2 regions of the Streptomyces sp. NPDC028711 genome follow, and region 2 is predicted to be linked to the other one. Evidence: predicted binding sites of a transcription regulator. Region 2 holds the regulator's gene; the other holds the start of a gene.
The links. Region 2 encodes HspR, which represses chaperone genes until heat shock. Its sites were predicted from a motif close to TTGAGNNNNNNNNNCTCAA; they were not measured.
Positions count from the first base shown of each region.

Region 1: lon (endopeptidase La) is a predicted target of HspR. The motif match lies at 6,421-6,439, and genes of this name have one in related genera.

Region 1 covers NZ_JBVHUJ010000013.1:153,015-162,745, reverse strand. The annotation lists gene ACZ4VK_RS32140 (hypothetical protein) at 1-482, shown strand, start outside; gene ACZ4VK_RS32135 (MarR family winged helix-turn-helix transcriptional regulator) at 545-1,027, opposite strand; gene ACZ4VK_RS32130 (lysozyme) at 1,256-2,083, shown strand; gene ACZ4VK_RS32125 (lytic polysaccharide monooxygenase auxiliary activity family 9 protein) at 2,277-3,149, shown strand; gene ACZ4VK_RS32120 (DUF4240 domain-containing protein) at 3,146-3,874, opposite strand; gene lon (endopeptidase La) at 3,987-6,398, opposite strand; gene ACZ4VK_RS32110 (GNAT family N-acetyltransferase) at 6,530-7,168, shown strand; gene ACZ4VK_RS32105 (hypothetical protein) at 7,314-7,934, shown strand; gene ACZ4VK_RS32100 (RNA polymerase sigma factor) at 7,976-8,596, shown strand; gene ACZ4VK_RS32095 (zf-HC2 domain-containing protein) at 8,593-9,531, shown strand; gene ACZ4VK_RS32090 (ABC transporter ATP-binding protein) at 9,528-9,731, shown strand, end outside.
Region 2 covers NZ_JBVHUJ010000014.1:38,444-48,174, reverse strand. The annotation lists gene clpB (ATP-dependent chaperone ClpB) at 1-1,495, opposite strand, end outside; gene ACZ4VK_RS32965 (pyridoxamine 5'-phosphate oxidase family protein) at 1,618-2,022, shown strand; gene ACZ4VK_RS32960 ((2Fe-2S)-binding protein) at 2,146-2,466, opposite strand; gene ACZ4VK_RS32955 (hypothetical protein) at 2,463-2,723, opposite strand; gene ACZ4VK_RS32950 (helix-turn-helix transcriptional regulator) at 2,831-3,952, shown strand; gene ACZ4VK_RS32945 (hypothetical protein) at 3,949-4,425, shown strand; gene ACZ4VK_RS32940 (heat shock protein transcriptional repressor HspR) at 4,482-4,925, opposite strand; gene dnaJ (molecular chaperone DnaJ) at 4,929-6,104, opposite strand; gene grpE (nucleotide exchange factor GrpE) at 6,198-6,860, opposite strand; gene dnaK (molecular chaperone DnaK) at 6,857-8,698, opposite strand; gene ACZ4VK_RS32920 (sugar transferase) at 8,954-9,442, shown strand; gene ACZ4VK_RS32915 ((Fe-S)-binding protein) at 9,550-9,731, shown strand, end outside.

The DNA.
Region 1 (9,731 bases), on a different contig from region 2:
CGACCGTGGTGCTCGCCCGCTGGAACGAGACCTCGGTCGAACACCTCGTACTCTCCGACTCCGCCCTGCTCCTGGAGTCCCCGGACGGGACGGTACGGGCCGTGCTCGACGACCGGCTCGACCGGGTGCCGGACGAGGTCCTGCGTTCCCTGGCGGCGACGGACCGGCTGCGGAACCGGGAGGGCGGCTTCTTCACCGCGGCGGCGGATCCGGCGGTCGCGGAGCGGGCGGTGACCGGGACGAGTCCGCGCGCGGAGGTGCGGGCCCTGGCCGCGCTCACGGACGGGGCGAGTCGCTGGGTGGATCTGTTCGGCGAGGGCGACTGGACGGACTGCTTCGGCGTCCTGCGCAAGGAGGGGCCGCTCGGTCTGCTCCACCGGGTACGGGCCCTGGAGACGGCGGACGGGCGGGCGGGCGGGGTGCGCCGCTGGAAACGTCACGACGACGCGACGGCCGCGTTCGTGGAGCTGCCCGGCGCCTGAGCGGCCGACGGGTCAGCTCTCCGACCGGACGGCTGAGCGGTCGGCGGGTCAGCGGCAGCCGTTCAGCCCTCGAACCGGACGTTGAAGTGGTTCAGGAGCCGGGCGAGTTCGGCGACCTCGGCGCGGTCCCAGTCCGTGAGCTTGCGGACGTACCGCTCGCGCCGGGCGTCGCGTACGCGCCGGAACCGCCGGCGGCCCTCCTCGGTGAGCCGGACGAGCGAGGCGCGGCCGTCGGCGGGGTCGGGGTCGCGGGCGACGAGCCCGAGGTCCTCCAGGGCGCGGAGCTGGCGGCTCATGGTGGCCTTGCCGACCCCGAAGTACGCGGCGAGCTCGGTGGCCCGCTGGGGGCCGGTGTCGTCGAGCCGCACGAACAGACCGTAGGCGGCGGGCTCCAGTTCGGGGTGCACCTCGCGCGCCATCTCACCGGACTGCGCCCGGGCCCGCCGCAGGAACACGGCCAGCTCACGTTCGAGCGCGAGGAACTCGGGGTCGACGGCGCCGGGCGGTGCGACCCCGCCGTCACTTCCCGTACCGCTTCCGTGCACGTCAGCACCTCCCACGCGTTCTCCGGTGACCCTCCGGCAGCTTTCGGGCCGCTGAAAGTTTCTTCCGGCCCCGGCCATCGCCGCAGCTCCTTCAGTATTTCGCAGGCGTAGACCAACGGCGGCATCCAGGCCCTCTTCCGCCACCCGGGTCTACGTGCGTAGCGTCCTCATGACATGTCCACACCAGGGCATGGCATCGCTCACCCACCGAGCCTTTCGGAGGCACGCATGCGTGTGCACAGATCCGGAACGACCCTCGCCGGCGCCGCGCTCGCGGCCCTGGCCCTCCTCCTGCCCCTCGCCGGCCCCGCCGGTGCCGCCCAGGACCCGGGCGGCAAGCCCGTGCGCGGCTCCGCGTACATGGGCATGGGCGTGATCGCGCACGACGGCAAGGGCGCGAAGCCCGTCGGCGACGCGACGACCCTCGCCACCCAGACGGAAGGCGTGGACGTCTCCAGCCACCAGGGGAACGTCGCCTGGTCCACCCTGTGGAACAGCGGCGTCAAGTGGGCCTACGTCAAGGCGACGGAGGGCACCTACTACAAGAACACCTACTTCGCCCAGCAGTACAACGGCTCGTACAACGTCGGCATGATCCGCGGCTCGTACCACTTCGCCACCCCGGACACGACGACCGGCGCCGCCCAGGCCGACTACTTCGTCAACAACGGCGGCGGGTGGTCGAAGGACGGCAGGACCCTGCCGGGCGTGCTCGACATCGAGTGGAACCCGTACGGGGCGACCTGCTACGGCAAGACCCAGGCCGGGATGGTGGCCTGGATCCGCGACTTCGTGAACCGCTACAAGTACCGGACCGGCCGGGACGCCGTCATCTACACGGCGACCAGCTGGTGGACCCAGTGCACCGGCAACTACTCCGGCTTCGGGTCGACCAATCCGCTGTGGGTCGCGCGGTACGCCTCCACGGTGGGCGAACTCCCGGCCGGCTGGCTGTACTACACGATGTGGCAGTACACCTCGTCCGGGCCGACGGTCGGCGACCACAACCACTTCAACGGCGACCTGTCGCGCGTGCAGGCGCTCGCCAACGGCTGACGTCCCCCGCCCCTCCACGGCGGCCTCCGGGTGTGCGGCACCCCGGGGGCCGCTCCGGCTTTTCCGCTCCCCCTCTTGCCTATTGGTATGGACCAATGCGAGTCTCTTCGACGATCGCACGGAACCGAACTCCCGTGCCCTCAGCGCGCGTTGCTCGTCCCGTCCTCCCCCACGCACGAGAGAGAGCCCCCGCATGCCGTCCTCCCGCCGTACCGTCACCGGCGTCGCCGCGCTGTCCGCCGCAGCCGCGTTCGTCACCCTCACGCCCACCACCGCGAGCGCCCACGGAGCCGTCTTCAACCCCGTCAGCCGGGTGGCCGCCTGTTACGCGGAGGGCCCCGAGACGCCCAGGTCGCAGGTGTGCAAGGACCTCGTCGCCGACTCCGGCACCCAGCCGCTCTACGACTGGAACGAGGTCAACATCGCGAACGCCGCCGGGCAGCACCAGTCCCTCATCCCCGACGGCAAGCTCTGCTCGGCGAACCGCGAGAAGTACCGGGCCCTGGACTGGGCCCGCACCGACTGGCCGGCCACGGCGGTCAGCGCGGGCTCCTTCGACTTCAAGGTCCGGGTGACGGCCGCCCACTCCGGCCGGATGACCGTCTACATCACCAAGCCGGGCTTCGACCCGACCCATCCCCTGAAGTGGTCGGACCTCGACGCGACCCCCGTCGCCGTGTACGACACCACCCGCACGGCCACGAACGGCTTCTACGGCTTCACGGGCAACCTGCCCGCCCGTACCGGCCGCCACATCGTCTACAAGGTGTGGCAGCGCAACGACAGCCCCGAGGCCTTCTACAGCTGCTCGGACGTCACCTTCGGCGGCACGGCGGCGCAGCGGGCCCAGGCGCCGACCGAGGCGAAGATCGCGGCGGGCGCGGAGCTGTCCACCGTGAGCCACGCGGGCCACGGCGGCGACGAGCGGGCGCCGGCCCTCTCCGCCGAGGCCGCCGCCACCCCGTCCTCGCCGCTCCCCCCGGCCCTCGCGGGCGCGGGCGCCCTCGCCGCCTTCGGGGCGGGCAGCCTGCTCCTCGGCCGCCGCCGCAGCTCCTCGGGCTCCTAGGAGCCGGAGGGACCGGGCGGGAAGAGGGCGGTGAGCCGGGGAAGCGCCACCCCCTCCGCGCGAGCCCCCCGGGGGTCGCCGCCCTCTTCCCGTGCCCGGGTGAACTCCCCGGCGAAGTCCCCTGAGAACTCGCCGGGGAAGCGTCCGGAGGAGTCGCCCGGGAAGTCCTCGGGGAACTCGTCCGACATGTCCTCCGGCCGGCCGTCCGGCAGTCCGCCCGACGTCCCGCCCGACAGCTCGGCGAGCTCCTCGGCAGCCTCCTCGACCGCGTCGAGGAACTCCTCGCCGTCGTCGTCCTCCTGGCCGGTCAGCTCGTCGTACGCGTCCTGGGCCACGTAGTCGAGCTCCTCCCACTCCAGCCACTCGTCGTCGTCCCACTCGTCCCTGTGCCGCCCCACGAGGGCGCGTACCTCCGGAACGTCGGCCAGCGCGTCCGGGTCGGCGAGGACCGACTCGTACACCTTCCGCCCCTGTCCCACCAGCCAGAGCGTGAAGTAGTGGAAGCCGTCATCGGTGCAGGCGCCGCTCTCGATCCGGTTCGCCGCCCGCCACAACCCGCGCGTGTCGGCCCGCCCGCACGCCTCCTCGAGGCGCACCTGGAAGTGCACGGCCTCGGAGACCGGCCGCCGCGTCAGCTCCTCGCGCAGCCACTCCTGCCGCTCCTCCCGGTCGCCGGGTCGGCGGCTCAACTCGTCGATGAGGGCCCAGAAGGCGTCGTCGTTCATGCGTACGAGCATGACAGCCTCCGGTGACATCCGGATACGCGCACCGGAGCGGGGTGCCCCATGAAGGGACACCCCGCTCCGGTGGACGCGCCGCGCCCCTGCCGTCAGGGCGTCACGCGGCCACCCCCACCGCAACCTTCGCCGGTGCGAGGGCGATCTCCAGGACCTGCCGGACGTCGGTCACCGGGTGGACCTCCAGCTTCTCCAGGATCTCCGCCGGGACGTCGTCCAGGTCGGCCTCGTTCCGCTTGGGGATCACGACGGTCGTGATGCCCGCCCGGTGCGCGGCGAGCAGCTTCTGCTTCACTCCGCCGATCGGGAGGACCCGGCCGGTGAGGGAGACCTCGCCGGTCATGGCCACGTCCGTGCGGACCAGGCGCCCGCTCAGGAGGGAGGCCAGGGCGGTCGTCATGGTGATGCCCGCGCTCGGCCCGTCCTTGGGGACCGCGCCCGCCGGGAAGTGGATGTGCACGCCCCGGTCCTTCAGACCGGTGACGGGCAGCTCCAGTTCCGCGCCGTGCGAGCGGAGGAAGGAGAGCGCGATCTGCGCCGACTCCTTCATCACGTCGCCCAGCTGGCCCGTGAGGGTCAGCCCGGCGGCACCGGTCTCCGGGTCGGCGAGGGAGGCCTCGACGAAGAGGACGTCACCGCCCGCTCCGGTCACGGCGAGCCCGGTGGCGACACCCGGCACCGCGGTGCGGCGCTCCGCCGGGTCCTGGGCCGACTCCGGCACGTGGTGCGGCCGTCCGATCAGCTCCCGCAGGTCGTCAGGGGTGACCGTGAACGGCAGCTCACGGTCCCCGAGTTCGTGCTGGGCCGCGACCTTGCGGAGCAGCCGGGAGAGGGCGCGCTCCAGGGTGCGGACGCCTGCCTCCCGGGTGTACTCGCCGGCCAGCTTGCGCAGGCTCGCCTCCTCCAGGGCGACCTCGCCGGGCTCGAGACCGGCCCGCTCCAGCTGCCGGGGCAGCAGGTGGTCGCGGGCGATGACGACCTTCTCGTCCTCGGTGTAGCCGTCGAGCCTGACCAGCTCCATGCGGTCGAGAAGGGCCTCGGGGATGGCTTCGAGGACGTTGGCCGTGGCGAGGAAGACGACGTCGGAGAGGTCGAGTTCGACCTCCAGGTAGTGGTCGCGGAAGGTGTGGTTCTGCGCCGGGTCGAGGACTTCGAGGAGGGCCGCAGCGGGGTCGCCGCGGAAGTCGGAGCCGACCTTGTCGATCTCGTCGAGGAGGACGACCGGGTTCATGGAGCCGGCCTCCTTGATGGCGCGGACGATACGGCCGGGCAGGGCGCCGACATAGGTCCTGCGGTGGCCGCGGATCTCCGCCTCGTCCCGTACGCCGCCGAGGGCGACGCGGACGAACTCGCGTCCCATCGCGTGGGCGACGGACTCGCCGAGGGAGGTCTTGCCGACGCCGGGCGGGCCGACGAGGGCGAGGACGGCTCCGCCGCGGCGGCCGCCGACCACGCCGAGGCCACGCTCGGAGCGCCGCTTGCGGACGGCGAGGTACTCGGTGATGCGTTCCTTCACGTCGTCGAGGCCCGCGTGCTCGGCGTCGAGGACGGCGCGGGCGCCGCGGATGTCGTACCGGTCCTCGGTCCGCTCGTTCCAGGGGAGTTCGAGGACGGTGTCCAGCCAGGTGCGGATCCAGGAGCCCTCGGGGGACTGGTCGCTGGACCGCTCCAGCTTCTCGACCTCCTTGAGGGCTGCCTCCCTGACCTTCTCGGGCAGGTCGGCGGCCTCCACGCGGGCGCGGTAGTCGTCGGACTCGTCGCCCTCGGCCTCGCCGTTGAGGTCGCGGAGCTCCTTGCGGACGGCTTCGAGCTGGCGGCGGAGCAGGAACTCGCGCTGCTGCTTGTCGACGCCCTCCTGGACGTCCTTGGCGATGGTCTCGGCGACGTCCTGCTCGGCGAGGTGCTCGCGGAGCTGGGCGGTGGCCAGCTTGAGGCGGGCGACCGGGTCGGCGGTCTCCAGGAGCGCGACCTTCTGCTCGACGGTGAGGAAGGGCGAGTAGCCGGAGTTGTCGGCGAGGGCGCCGACGCCGTCGATCTGCTGGACGCGGTCGACGACCTGCCAGGCGCCGCGCTTCTTGAGCCAGCTGGTGGCCAGGGCCTTGTACTCCTTGACCAGGTCGGTGACCTGACCGGGCAGCGGGTCGGGCAGGGTCTCCTCGACGGTGCTGCCCTCGACCCACAGGGCCGCGCCGGGGCCGGTCGTACCGGCGCCGATGCGGACGCGGCCGAGGGCGCGGATCAGCGCGCCGGGGTCGCCGTCGGAGAGGCGGCCGACCTGCTCGACGGTGCCGAGGACGCCGGTCGCGGCGTAGGTGCCGTCGACGCGGGGGACGAGCAGGACCCTGGGCTTGCCGGTGCCGGACCGCGCGGCGGCCTGGGCGGCCTCGACGGCGGCCCGTACGTCGTTGTCGGAGAGGTCGAGGGGCACCACCATTCCGGGCAGCACGACCTCGTCGTCGAGCGGCAGTACGGGCAGTGTGAGCGGCACGGACGGCGTGGACGCAGAAGCCATGATCTCCCCTTCGGCAGTCAAGTTGAGTTATGTGGACTCAATGCATGTGAGCCGGTGAATGTTCCCGGGAGCGCGTTCGCTCTGAGCGATCACCCTCCCCGGCTGGTCACCTTCGGAGATGTAATGCCTCCATGGATATTTCATCTATTACTTCTGCCTGGGTCGCGGGCTGGACGGTCTCCCGGGGGACCCCTGCCGCCGTCACCGAGCCCTGGGGGTACCGGATCGACGTCGGCCTCCCCCGACACGTCGTACGGCACGTCCTGCCCGCCCCCGACGCGGCCTCCGTCGGCGCGCTCTGCGGCCGGCTCACCGCCCCGTACAGCTGGCTCAAGGTCATGGCGGAACCCGAGGACGTCGCACCATGGGTCCCCGACGGGTGGACCGTCCCCGACGACCCGGGATTCATGATGGTCAAGCCGCTGGACCCCGGCGCCCGGCCCGCACCGCCCGAGGGGTACGCCAGGACCACCGAGGTCAAGGACGGCGTCATCCGGGTCCGCGTCCTCGCCCCCGACGGCACGCTCGCCGCGCGCGGCCAGATCGCCCCGACGGGCTCGACCGCCGTCGCCGACCAGATCGAGACCGACCCCGCGCACCGGCGGCGCGGCCTCGGCGCCAACGTCATGCGCACCCTGGAGGCGGCCGCCGCCCAGGCGGGCGCCGGGACCGGAGTGCTCGCCGCGACCACGGACGGCCTCGCGCTGTACGACTCGCTCGGCTGGCGCCACCGGGGGCCGCTCACCGGCATCGTCCGGACGGAGGGCTGACGGCCGCGCCGGGCGCTTCCGGGCCTCCGGCTGCGCGAGAGCCGACCGCCGGACCGCTCGCCGTCCGGCGCGGAGCCGACCGCGGACCGTTCCGCGTCCGGCCGTCCGACTGCGCGGGGAGCACACGAAGGGGCATGCTCGGACCATGGTGCGAGGCGTACGGAAGACAAGGCCCGGGGCCCTGCTGCTGGCGGCGGCCCTGACCGCCGGTGCCGTCGGCGCGAGCGGCTGCGGACCGGAGACCGCGCCCGCGCCGGGCGGCCCGGCATCGGGCGTGAGCGCCCCGCCCGGACCCGCCACCTCGGCCACGCCCCCTTCCCCGGCGACGCCGACGTCCACGCAGGAGCCGACCGGCCCGTCCACCGCCCCACCCGCGCCCACCTCCCCCGCCGGTTCGGCCACGCCCTCCGAGGAGCCGCGCGGGCACGAGGTCCTCGTCGAGGTGGTCGTCAGCGGCGGTCTCGCCGGCGTCCGCAACCAGCTCGTCGTCCGCTACGACGGCACCTGGACCAGCCGCTCCGGCACCAAGCCGCCCCGCACCGGCCGGATGACCCCCGCCGAGACCGCCGAGCTGCGGGCGGCACTCGAAGACCCCGCCTACGCGCGCGTGCCGGCGCGTCCGACCGGCGCCCCGGTCCCCGACGGCTTCCAGTACTCCGTCACCCACCGCCACCGGCTCGTCGTCGTGGCCGACGGCGAGCGCCCGCCCGCACTCCAGCGCGTCTTCGCCGCCCTCCCGGAGGGCGGCCCGCCCACCGGCCCGTGACCGCGTGAACCGTCCGGCCCCCTCCCGGCGATAGAGAAGGCGTGAGACTGTCGCGCCCCACAGGGGGAGGCCCCTCTGGGGGCGACGAGGACGACTCCGCGCTGCTGCGCGCTGTCGCCAGGGGGGACACCGAGGCACTCGCCGTCCTCTACGACCGGCACGCCGGCTGGCTGCACGCCCGGCTCGCCCGGCGCTGCCCCGACGAGGAGACCGTACGGGAGGTCCTCCAGGACACCTTCGTGACCGTCTGGCGCTCGGCCGGCGGCCACCGGGGCCGGGGCGAGGCCGGTGGCTGGCTCTGGGTGATCGCCGCCCGGCGCCTGGTGGACGCCCAGCGCGCCCGGGCCCGCACCGAACGCGCCACCGCCCACGCCGCCACGCCCCCGGAGGCGCCGGCCGCCGTGCCGTCCGCCGAGGACCGGGTCCTGGCGGGCCTGGAGTACGGGGAGGTGGGCGCCGCCCTCGACCGGATCTCGCCCGAGCTCGCCGAGGTCCTGCGGGCCACGGTCGTCGACGGCCTGACGACCCGTGAGACCGCCCGGCTCCTCGGCATACCCGAGGGCACCGTGAAGACCCGCGCCCTGCGCGCCCGCCGCGAGCTGCGCGCCGCGCTCGCGGCCGGGAACCCCGGGGGCCCGCACGCCTTGGGAGGCACCGCATGACGGCATCCCGGCCCGACCACCGATCCGCACCCCGGCCCGACCACCGATCGGCATCCCGGCCCGCGCCCCGGCCCCCCGGGCCGCCCTGGCACGTCACCGACGCCCTGGCGCTGCGGTACGCGGAGGGCACCGCCGCCGAGACGGACGCCTGGTCCCTGGAGAAGCACGTCGAGTCCTGCACGGCCTGCGCGGCCCGCGTCTCGGCCGCCGTACGCGCCGGCGCCGCAGGCCCGGCCCTCGCGGCCGTCCGCACCGAGCTCCTGTCCTCGCTCGGCCACCGCCCCACCCCCGCGGCCGCCGCCGGGAACCCCCTGGGACGGTGGGCGCGGCTCTGGTGGGCCGTCGGGCCCGCCCTGCGCGGATCCTGGGTGGTGGCCGTGGTCCTCGTCGTCGGCGGGGCCTTCGGACTCGCCTACGGCGCCGGGTCGCGGGGGGCGGGGAGCCTGCTGCTCGCCGTCTCCCCCGTCCTTCCGCTCGCCGGTGTCGCCGTCTCGTACGGCCGGCACGCCGACCCCCTGTACGAGATCACCGCCGCCACCCCTTCGGGCGGGCTGCGGCTGCTGCTCACCCGTACCGCCGCCGTGCTCGCCGTGTGCGTACCGCTGCTGACCGCGGGCGGTGCGCTGCTGCCGCCGGTGGCCGGACTTCCGGGGGCCGCCGCCTGGCTGCTTCCCGGTCTCGCGCTGACCCTGGCCGCCCTCGCGCTCGGCTCGTTCGTCGGCTGCCGGGCGGCGGCCCTGACGCTCGGCGGCGGATGGCTGCTCGCCGTGACGGGCCCGCTGCTCGGCGGCCCCGACGCGGAACGCGGCGCGGCCGCGCTCGCGCCCTATTTCTCCGGCTCCGCCGTGCAAGGGGGGTGGGCCGCCGCGGCGCTCGCCTGTGCGGCCCTCCTCGTGCTGCGGCGCCGTTCCTTCGACCACCTGGAGCCCCGGTGAAGCCCTCGCCCGCCGTCGCGGTGACCGGACTGACCGTCCGTCACCGCCGTACCGTCGCCCTCGACCGCCTCGACCTGACCCTGGGGCCCGGCGTGCACGGGCTGCTCGGACCGAACGGAGCCGGGAAGACCTCCCTCATCCGGGTCCTCGCGACCGTCGCCGCGCCCTCCTCCGGCCGGGTGGAACTGCTCGGCGGGGAC
Region 2 (9,731 bases):
TGTCGAAGTCGCCGTCGCGCTGGGCGCGCTCGGCCCGGCCGCGGGTCTCGTCGAGGCGTTCCTTCAGCTCGCCGACCCGGTTGAGGGACTGCTTCTCCTTCTCCCAGCGGGCGGTGAGGCCGCGGAGCTCCTCCTCGCGGTCGGCGAGGTCGCGCCGCAGCTTCTCCAGGCGCTGCTTGCTCGCCGCGTCCGTCTCGTTCTTGAGGGCGAGCTCCTCCATGCGGAGCCGGTCGACGGCGCGCTGGAGCTCGTCGATCTCGACGGGCGAGGAGTCGATCTCCATACGGAGCCGGGAGGCGGCCTCGTCGACGAGGTCGATGGCCTTGTCGGGGAGGAAGCGGGAGGTGATGTACCGGTCGGAGAGGGTCGCGGCGGCCACCAGGGCGGAGTCGTTGATCTGCACCTTGTGGTGGGCCTCGTACCGGCCCTTGAGGCCGCGGAGGATCGCGATGGTGTCCTCGACCGTCGGCTCGGCGACGAGGACCTGCTGGAAGCGGCGCTCCAGGGCGGGGTCCTTCTCGATCCGCTCGCGGTACTCGTCGAGGGTGGTCGCGCCGACCATGCGGAGCTCGCCGCGGGCCAGCATCGGCTTGAGCATGTTGCCGGCGTCCATGGCGGAGTCGCCGCCGGCGCCCGCGCCGACGACCGTGTGCAGTTCGTCGATGAAGGTGATGATCTGGCCGTCGCTGCTCTTGATCTCGGAGAGGACGGACTTCAGGCGCTCCTCGAACTCGCCGCGGTACTTGGCTCCGGCGACCATCGCGCCGAGGTCGAGCGAGACCAGCCGCTTGTTCTTCAGCGACTCGGGCACGTCGCCCTTCACGATCCGCTGGGCGAGGCCCTCGACGACGGCGGTCTTGCCGACGCCGGGCTCACCGATGAGGACCGGGTTGTTCTTGGTGCGGCGGGACAGCACCTGCACGACGCGCCGGATCTCGTGGTCCCGGCCGATGACCGGGTCCAGCTTGCCCTCGCGCGCGGCGGCCGTGAAGTCCGTACCGAACTTCTCCAGCGCCTTGTACTGCCCCTCCGGGTCGGGTGTGGTCACCCGGCGTCCTCCCCTGCTCTTCTCGAAGGCGTCGAGCAGCTTCGCCGCGCTCGCGCCCTGCCGGTCGAGGATCTCACCGGTCCGGCCGCCCTTGGCCGCGATCGCGATGAGGAGGTGCTCGGTGGACAGGTAGTCGTCGCCGAGCTCCTTGGCCTGCCGGTCGGCGTCGGCGATGACCGCGAGGAAGTCGCGGTTGGGCTGCGGGGGCGCGACGGTGGATCCCGTGACACTCGGCAGGGCGGCGATCAGCCGCTCCGCTGCGGCGCGGACGACCGCCTGGTCCGCGTCGACGGCGGCGAGCAGGTCGGTGATGTTCTCGTTGTCCTGACCCGTGAGCAGCGCCAGCAGAAGGTGGGCGGGGGTCAGGTCCGCGTGCCCCTCGGACACGGCGCGGCTGCTCGCCGCGTTGATCGCGTCCCGGCTCCGGTTGGTCAGTTCGGCGTCCACGTGCGGTGCTCCTCCTCGAACGTCGTGGGTCCTCTCCCTTTATGACGTGTCCAGAGTACACAAAGTTGAGTCGGTACGGCTCAAGGTGCCGGAGGGGCCTCCGCCCCGGGTAGTTTCCAGGCATGGCCACAGACCCCAGGAACCCCTCCGACTCGTACCTGAGCTTCTGGCGCGAGTACCACATGTGCACCCTGACCACCCCGCGCCCGGACGGCACCCCGCACGTCGTGGCGGTCGGCGTCACGTACGACCCCGAGCAGGGGTACGCGCGCGTGATCACCAACAAGCACAGCCGGAAGGTCGCCAACGTCCTGGCGGCGGGCGCGGACGGCGCGCGGGTCGCGGTCTGCCAGGTCGACAAGGGGCGCTGGGCCACCCTGGAGGGCGTCGCCCGCATCCGTACGGAGGAGGAGGCCGTCGCGGACGCCGTCGCCCGCTACGCCGAGCGCTACGGACGCACGCCGAGCCCGAACCCGGACCGGGTCGTCATCGAGATCGCCCTCACCCGGGCGATGGGCCGCGCCTGAGAAGAAGCCGCGCCTGGAAGAAGAGGGCGGACGCAGCACAGCGGCGCCATCGCGTTTCAGGTCCGCGATGGCGCCGCTGTGTGGGGGAAGTACCTGAGCGATCTACAACGACGGGGGAACCGCTCAGGCACTGCGGGGGGTGGCGGTGATGGTCTCGGGTTCGATCAGCTGGTGGTCCCGCTGGTCGAGATTGACGAAGATCATGCCGTACCGGATGGCACAGCGGATGGGCTGTGGGGCGCCGCGGGGGCGACGCAGGCAGCGGTAGGCGCGGACGTCCTCGTCCTGCTCCCGTGCCACGACGATCGGCTCTCCGAAGAGGGTGACCTTCAGCGAGTCGCCACGGTGGGGGATGGCCGTGGACAGGTCGACGAAGTGCCATCCGGAGCGGTAGGCCGAAGCCATCTCCCGGCGGAACCTGGGGTCGTCCGGCGGCACGGTCACGCGCCCGCGCCCTTGGGAGCGATCTCCCAGGACGGCTCGTAGGGGGCGGCGAGCACGTCCGTGGGTGCGCTCTCCCACGAGGGCTCACCCGGTCCCGCCAGTACGGAGTGCGCCGGGGCGCTCTCCCACGAGGGCTCGCCCGGACCCGCCACGGAATGCGCCGGGGTGCTCTCCCACGAGGGCTCGCCTACGGCGAGTGCGCCGAGAGCAGCCGCCGCAACGGCTATGGCGCTAAGTGCACGAACCATCCTGGTCATGGCCGATCTCCACCTCTTTTGATCACTACCTCCCCCCCGCGAGTAAGACGATGGCTCACGCACGCCCCCTTTCACCAGCCAAGCCGGGCATCATGTTCCTGTAATTCATGACCCTGAGGGGGGTGCAAATGAGGCGAGAATGCGACGAGTCCGGTCATAAGCACAGTCACGGTGAACTATGCGACGTGGGCAAAGAGCTGTATGCGAACGCTCTCCGCACCGGACGCATAGCCCGCTCCGCCACCGAAGACGCCCCTTGCCTGAGGGAACTCTCCCTCCTGCACCCCGACCCGGACGACAGCCAGTGGCTGCGTCCCGTGCCGCCCACGATCGCCCTCAGCCAGCTCGTGCACCCCATCGAGCAGGAGATACAGGCCCGCCGGCAGCACGCCATCGCACTCGCCGACGCTTTCGAGCCGTTCATGGCCCTCCACACGCAGGATCGTTCCGGCACCCAGGCCATCACCGTCCTCGAAGGCCTCAGCGTCATCAACGCCACGCTCGACCGCGTCATCAACGAGTGCACCGAGGAACTCCTCACCATCCAGCCCGGCAGCGGCCGCAGACCCGAGACCCTCGAAGCCGCCCTGCGCCGCATGGAACCGCTGCTCGACCGCGGGGTCCGGATGCGCACGCTCTACCAGCACACCGCCCGGCACCACCCCGCCACCCTCGCCTACGTGGAACGGGTCGCCCCCTACGGGCTCGAACTGCGCACCCTCGAGGAGATCGTCGACCGGCTGATCATCGTCGACCGCAAGGTCGCCTTCGTGCCCGCGCGCAGCGACCGCCAGGTCGCCCTCGAACTGCGCCACGAAGGCCTCGTCCAGTACCTCGTCGGCGTCTTCGACCAGTTCTGGCTGCACGGCGTGCCCTGGGAGGAGGAGATCCCCTACAGCCCGTCCGTGGACGGCGTGGGCGGCGTCCAGCGCTCCATCGCCAAACTCCTCGTCGAGGGCCACGTCGACGAGGCCATCGCCCGCCGCCTCGGCATGAACGTCCGCACCTGCCGCGCCCACATCGCCAAACTCGCCGCCGCCCTCGGCAGCGGCAGCCGCGCCCAGCTCGGCTACCTCATCGCCCGCTCCGGCATCCTCGAAGGCGACACCCGGCCCGCGCCCCACCCGACCGGCCTGGAAGGCGACACCCGGCCGGCCCCGCACCCGACCGGCCTCGAAGGCGACAGCCGGCCGACGACCCACCCGACCGGACTCGAACGGGACGAATGACCACCGTGTACGTACAGATCGACCTCGACGGGCCCGCAGGGACCCTCCGGGTCTCCGGGCACGAGCTGCCCACCGTGGAACTCGTACGGGCCCCGGGGACCCGCCCCGACGCCCACACCCCCATCGGCACCCGCAAGGCCGCCCTGCTGGCGCTCACCGTGGACGGGGAGCCGGCCGGGCTCAGGGCCGCGCGCGGACGGCTCCTGCGGCGCTCCTACCGCGTCGACGTACGCACCGGCGGCGCCCGCTACCGGCTTGTGCCCTGCGACCACGACCAGAGCCGGCTCACCCGGAACGGGCGGCGGATCGGCACCCTGCTCTGCTCGGGCGACGGGCGGGTCATCGACACCTGGGAACCCGGAGCGACCCCCCGCGACATCGCCCTCGGCAACGCCCTGGCCGCGGCCTTCGGGACGGGCGCGGCCCCCTGGTACGAGACGGTCGGCGACATCGTCTCCGAGCTGATCCCCTGACACGCGTGAGGCCCCCTCCACCGGAGTGGAGAGGGCCTCACGCACGTCCCGGACGGCTACTCGCCGCGCTTCGGGCGCCACACCACAAGCGCGCTCGCCTGCTGCACGTCCTGGTACGGCACCAGATCACGCCGGTACGAGGCGTGGACCTGGGCCTCGCGCTGCCGCATCGCCGCCGCCGCGCCGTCGACCGCCGCCGACAGCTCGGCGATCCGGCTCTGCAGCGCCGCGACCTGGTTCTCCAGCTCGATGATGCGCTTGATCCCGGCCAGGTTGATGCCCTCGTCCTGCGACAGCTGCTGCACCTGACGGAGCAGCTCGATGTCACGGGCCGAGTAGCGGCGCCCCCGGCCCGCCGTGCGGTCCGGGGAGACCAGACCGAGACGGTCGTACTGCCGCAGGGTCTGCGGGTGCAGACCCGAGAGCTGGGCCGCCACCGAGATGACGTACACCGGCGACTCGTCGGTCAGTTCGTACGGATTGCGTCGGCGCCCGTCCACGGGTCACGCTCCCTTCGCGGCCTGGAACAGCTCCGCCCGGGGGTCCTCGGAGGCGGTCGCCTCGCGGTAGGTCTCCAGGGCCTCACGTGCCTTGTCGTCCAGCTCCTTCGGCACCGCGACCTCGATCGTGACGAGGAGGTCGCCGCGGGTGCCGTCCTTGCGGACCGCGCCCTTGCCCCGGGCGCGCATGGTCCGGCCGTTCGGGGTGCCCGCGGGCAGCTTGAGGGTGACCGCGGGGCCGCCGAGGGTCGGCACCCTGATCTCGCCGCCGAGCGCCGCCTCCGTGAAGGAGACCGGCACCGTGACGGTGAGGTTGTCGTCCTTGCGGCCGAAGACCGGGTGGGTGTCGACGTGCACGACGACGTACAGGTCGCCGTTCTGCCCGCCGCGCTCGCCCGGCGCTCCCTTGCCTCGCAGCCGGATCTTCTGGTTGTCGCTCACGCCCGCCGGGATGCGGACCTGCATGGTGCGGGAGGACTTGGCCCGGCCGCTGCCCTTGCAGACCTCGCAGGGGTTCTCCGCGATCAGACCTCGGCCCTTGCAGTCCACGCACGGGTCGGTGAGCGAGAATCCGCCGCCGCTGCCGCGCGAGACCTGCCCGGTGCCGACACAGGTCGGGCACACCCGGGGCGTGCCGTTCTTGTCGCCGGTGCCCGAGCACGCCGTGCACGGCTGCTGGCTCGACATCCGCAGCGGTACGGTCGCGCCCTCGATGGCCTCGGTGAAGCTGAGCGTCACCTCGGACTCGATGTCCTGACCGCGGCGCGGCTGGGTCCGCGCGCCGCCGCCCGCCCCGCGGTTGAACAGGCCGCCGAAGACGTCCCCGATCCCGCCGCCGCCGAAGCCGCCGGCTCCGCCGGGGCCGCCCTGCGCGCCGCCGAAGAGGTCGCCCAGGTCGAAGTTGAACGAGCCGGCGCCGGGGCCTGCCCGGAAGCCGCCGTTCCCGAAGAGGGCGCGGGCCTCGTCGTACTCCTTGCGCTTCTTCGGGTCGCCGAGGATGTCGTTCGCCTCGGAGATCTCCTTGAAGCGGGCTTCCGCCTTGCTGTCGCCCTTGTTGGCGTCCGGGTGGTTCTCGCGGGCGAGCTTCCGGTACGCCTTCTTGATCTCGGCGTCGGTGGCGTCCTTGGGGACGCCGAGGACCTTGTAGTAGTCCTTCTCGACGAAGTCCTTCGTGCTCATCGACGTCCCTCCTTCCGGACTGCTCCGGTGTTCGTCACTGCTCCGGTGACCGCCGGAGCTCCGGCGGTCACCCCTGCTCCGACGATCGGCGCGTCACCCCTCGTCGGGGGCACCGCTCTCCTCGTCGGCCGACGTGCCGTCCTCCTTGGCCGGAGCCGCGCCCGGCTGGGGCTCGGCGACGGCCACGCGGGCGGGCCGGATGGTCCGCTCGCCGATTCGATACCCGGGCTGCAGGATCGCCACGCAGGTCGTCTCGGTGACGTCCGGCGCGTACGAGTGCATCAGGGCCTCGTGGATCGTCGGGTCGAAGGGCTCGCCCTCCTTGCCGAACTGCTGCAGACCCAGCTTGGCGACGACGGTCTCCAGCGATTCGGCCACCGACTTGAACCCGCCCACGAGCTCGCCGTGGTCCCGGGCCCTGCCGACGTCGTCGAGCACGGGGAGGAGCTCGGACAGGAGGCTCGCGACGGCGATCTCCTTGACCGTGACCCGGTCCCGCTCCACGCGGCGGCGGTAGTTCTGGTATTCGGCCTGGAGCCGCTGGAGGTCCGCGGTGCGCTCGTCGAGCGCGGAACGGACCTGGTCCAGCTGGGCGGTGAGGCCCGCGGTACCGGCCGACTTCTGGCTGCTTTCGTCCCCGGCCGGGGCCGTCGTGTCCTCCGTGGCGGAGGACTCGACGGCCTCGGCGGCGTCGTCAGGGGTGGCGCCGGAGGGGACGTCGGGCTTCTCCTCGAAGCCCGGGGTCTCCTCGGTCACGCCTGGCCACCCTTCTTGGGCTCGTCGTCGATGATCTCGGCGTCGACGACGTCGTCGTCCTGCGCCTGGGCCTGACCGGCATCGCCGCCGGCGGCCTGGGCGCCCTGGGCGTCGGCGTACAGCGCCTGGCCGAGCTTCTGGGAGACGGCCGCGACCTTCTCGGTGGCGGTGCGGATCTCCGCGGTGTCCTCGCCCTTGAGCTTCTCCTTCAGCTCGGAGAGCGCCGCCTCGACCTCGGTCTTGACGTCACCGGGGACCTTGTCCTCGTTGTCCTTGAGGAACTTCTCCGTCTGGTAGACGAGCTGCTCGCCCTGGTTGCGGGACTCGGCGGCCTCGCGGCGACGGTGGTCCTCGTCCGCGTACTGCTCGGCCTCCTGGCGCATCCGGTCGACCTCGTCCTTCGGCAGCGAGGAGCCGCCGGTGACGGTCATCTTCTGCTCCTTGCCCGTGCCCAGGTCCTTCGCGGTCACGTGCATGATGCCGTTGGCGTCGATGTCGAAGGCGACCTCGATCTGCGGGACCCCGCGCGGGGCCGGCGGCAGACCGGTCAGCTCGAACATGCCGAGCTTCTTGTTGTACGCCGCGATCTCGCGCTCGCCCTGGTAGACCTGGATCTGCACGGACGGCTGGTTGTCCTCGGCCGTCGTGAAGATCTCGGACCGCTTGGTCGGGATCGTGGTGTTGCGCTCGATGAGCTTGGTCATGATGCCGCCCTTGGTCTCGATGCCGAGGGACAGCGGGGTCACGTCGAGGAGCAGGACGTCCTTGACCTCACCCTTGAGGACACCGGCCTGGAGCGCGGCGCCGATGGCGACGACCTCGTCCGGGTTGACGCCCTTGTTGGCGTCCTGACCGCCGGTCAGCTCCTTGACGAGCTCGGCGACGGCCGGCATGCGGGTCGAACCACCGACGAGAACGACGTGGTCGATCTCGGAGAGGTTGATGCCCGCGTCCTTGATGACGTTGTGGAACGGCACCTTGCAGCGGTCGAGCAGGTCCGAGGTCAGCTGCTGGAACTGGGCGCGCGTGAGCTTCTCGTCCAGGTGCAGCGGGCCCTCGGCGGAAGCCGTGATGTAGGGCAGGTTGATCGACGTCTCGGTCGAGGACGACAGCTCGATCTTCGCCTTCTCCGCGGCCTCGCGGAGACGCTGGAGAGCCATCTTGTCCTTGGCCAGGTCCACGCCGTGGCCGTTCTGGAACTGCGTCACCAGGTAGTCGACGACGCGCTGGTCCCAGTCGTCACCACCGAGGTGGTTGTCACCGTTGGTGGCCTTCACCTCGACGACGCCGTCGCCGATCTCCAGGAGGGACACGTCGAAGGTGCCGCCACCGAGGTCGAAGACGAGGATCGTCTGGTCGTCCTTGTCGAGGCCGTACGCGAGGGCGGCGGCGGTCGGCTCGTTGACGATGCGCAGGACGTTGAGGCCCGCGATCTCACCGGCCTCCTTGGTCGCCTGACGCTCGGAGTCGTTGAAGTACGCCGGGACGGTGATGACCGCGTCGACGACCTTCTCACCCAGGTACGCCTCGGCGTCGCGCTTCAGCTTCTGCAGGATGAAGGCGCTCATCTGCTGCGGGTTGAAGTTCTTGCCGTCGATCTCGATCTTCCAGTCGGTGCCCATGTGGCGCTTGACCGACCGGATGGTCCTGTCGACGTTGGTGACGGCCTGACGCTTCGCCACCTCGCCGACGAGCACCTCGCCGTTCTTCGCGAAGGCGACGACGGACGGCGTGGTCCTGGCGCCCTCGGCGTTGGTGATGACGGTGGGCTCGCCGCCTTCCAGAACGCTGACGACGGAGTTAGTCGTGCCCAGGTCGATGCCGACCGCACGTGCCATTTCGATTCCTCCAGCTGACGTACTTGAGTGGAACTCACTCAAGGATGCATGACACCCGTCGGCGAGTCAACAGACCTGAGTGGAGTCGACTCAACTCTTCATCCGGCGCCCCGCTCAGCCGCGGCGCGGGAGCGCGTCGATCCCGGACCGGACAGGGTGCGGGTGAGAGAGTCCGCATGCCCCTCAACGGGCAAAGCAGGCATATCCCACGAATATCCCATGATTCTCGGTCGCCACTCGGAAGGGTGTGGGGGAATGACGGCCAAGCGCACGTTCGACGTCCTGGGCGGGCTCGCCCTCCTGGCGGCGCTCTCCCCGGTGCTCGCCGCCGTGGCCCTCTCGGTCGCCCTCGGCTCGGCGCCCCCGGGGCGCGGGGTCCTGCGCCGCCGCACGGTGGCCGGTCTCGGGGGGCGGCCCTTCACGATGCTGACCTTCCGCACGAGGAGCCCGCTGGCCGCCCTGCCGCTCCTGCTGCACGTCGTCGTCGGCCAGATGTCGCTGGTCGGACCGTGCCCGCTGAGCCCGTCCCACCGCGAGTGCGCGGGCGAGGGGCGCCGCCGGCTCTCCGTACGGCCGGGACTCACCGGCCCGTGGCAGATCAGCGGCCGCTCGGACCTCCCGTGGGAGGAGCGCGAGCTGCTCGACCTCCACTATGTGGACCACCACTGGCTGGGGATGGATCTGAGGATCCTGGCGCGTACGCTTCCAGCAGTACGCAGGCGTCGCGCGGCAAGGTTTGCCTGAGCGACACATATCACCGCGAGCGCCGCTACAGCGCGGCGCCGTGACCGGGTAATCTCAGCAGGAACTCGATAAGTTACCGCTTAGTAGGCCCGCCCGAGGAGCCCTTCATGCAACTCGCCGCGATCATCGTGTCGATCGTCATCACGGTGGTGGCCGTCGCGCTGTTCGGCCGCGCCACCGTGCAGATCTACCGCTTCGTGCGGCTCGGTCAGCCGGTGCCCGCCGGCACGCGCACCGGTGACCCCAAGCAGCGCACCATCACGCTGGTCAAGGAGTTCCTCGGCCACAC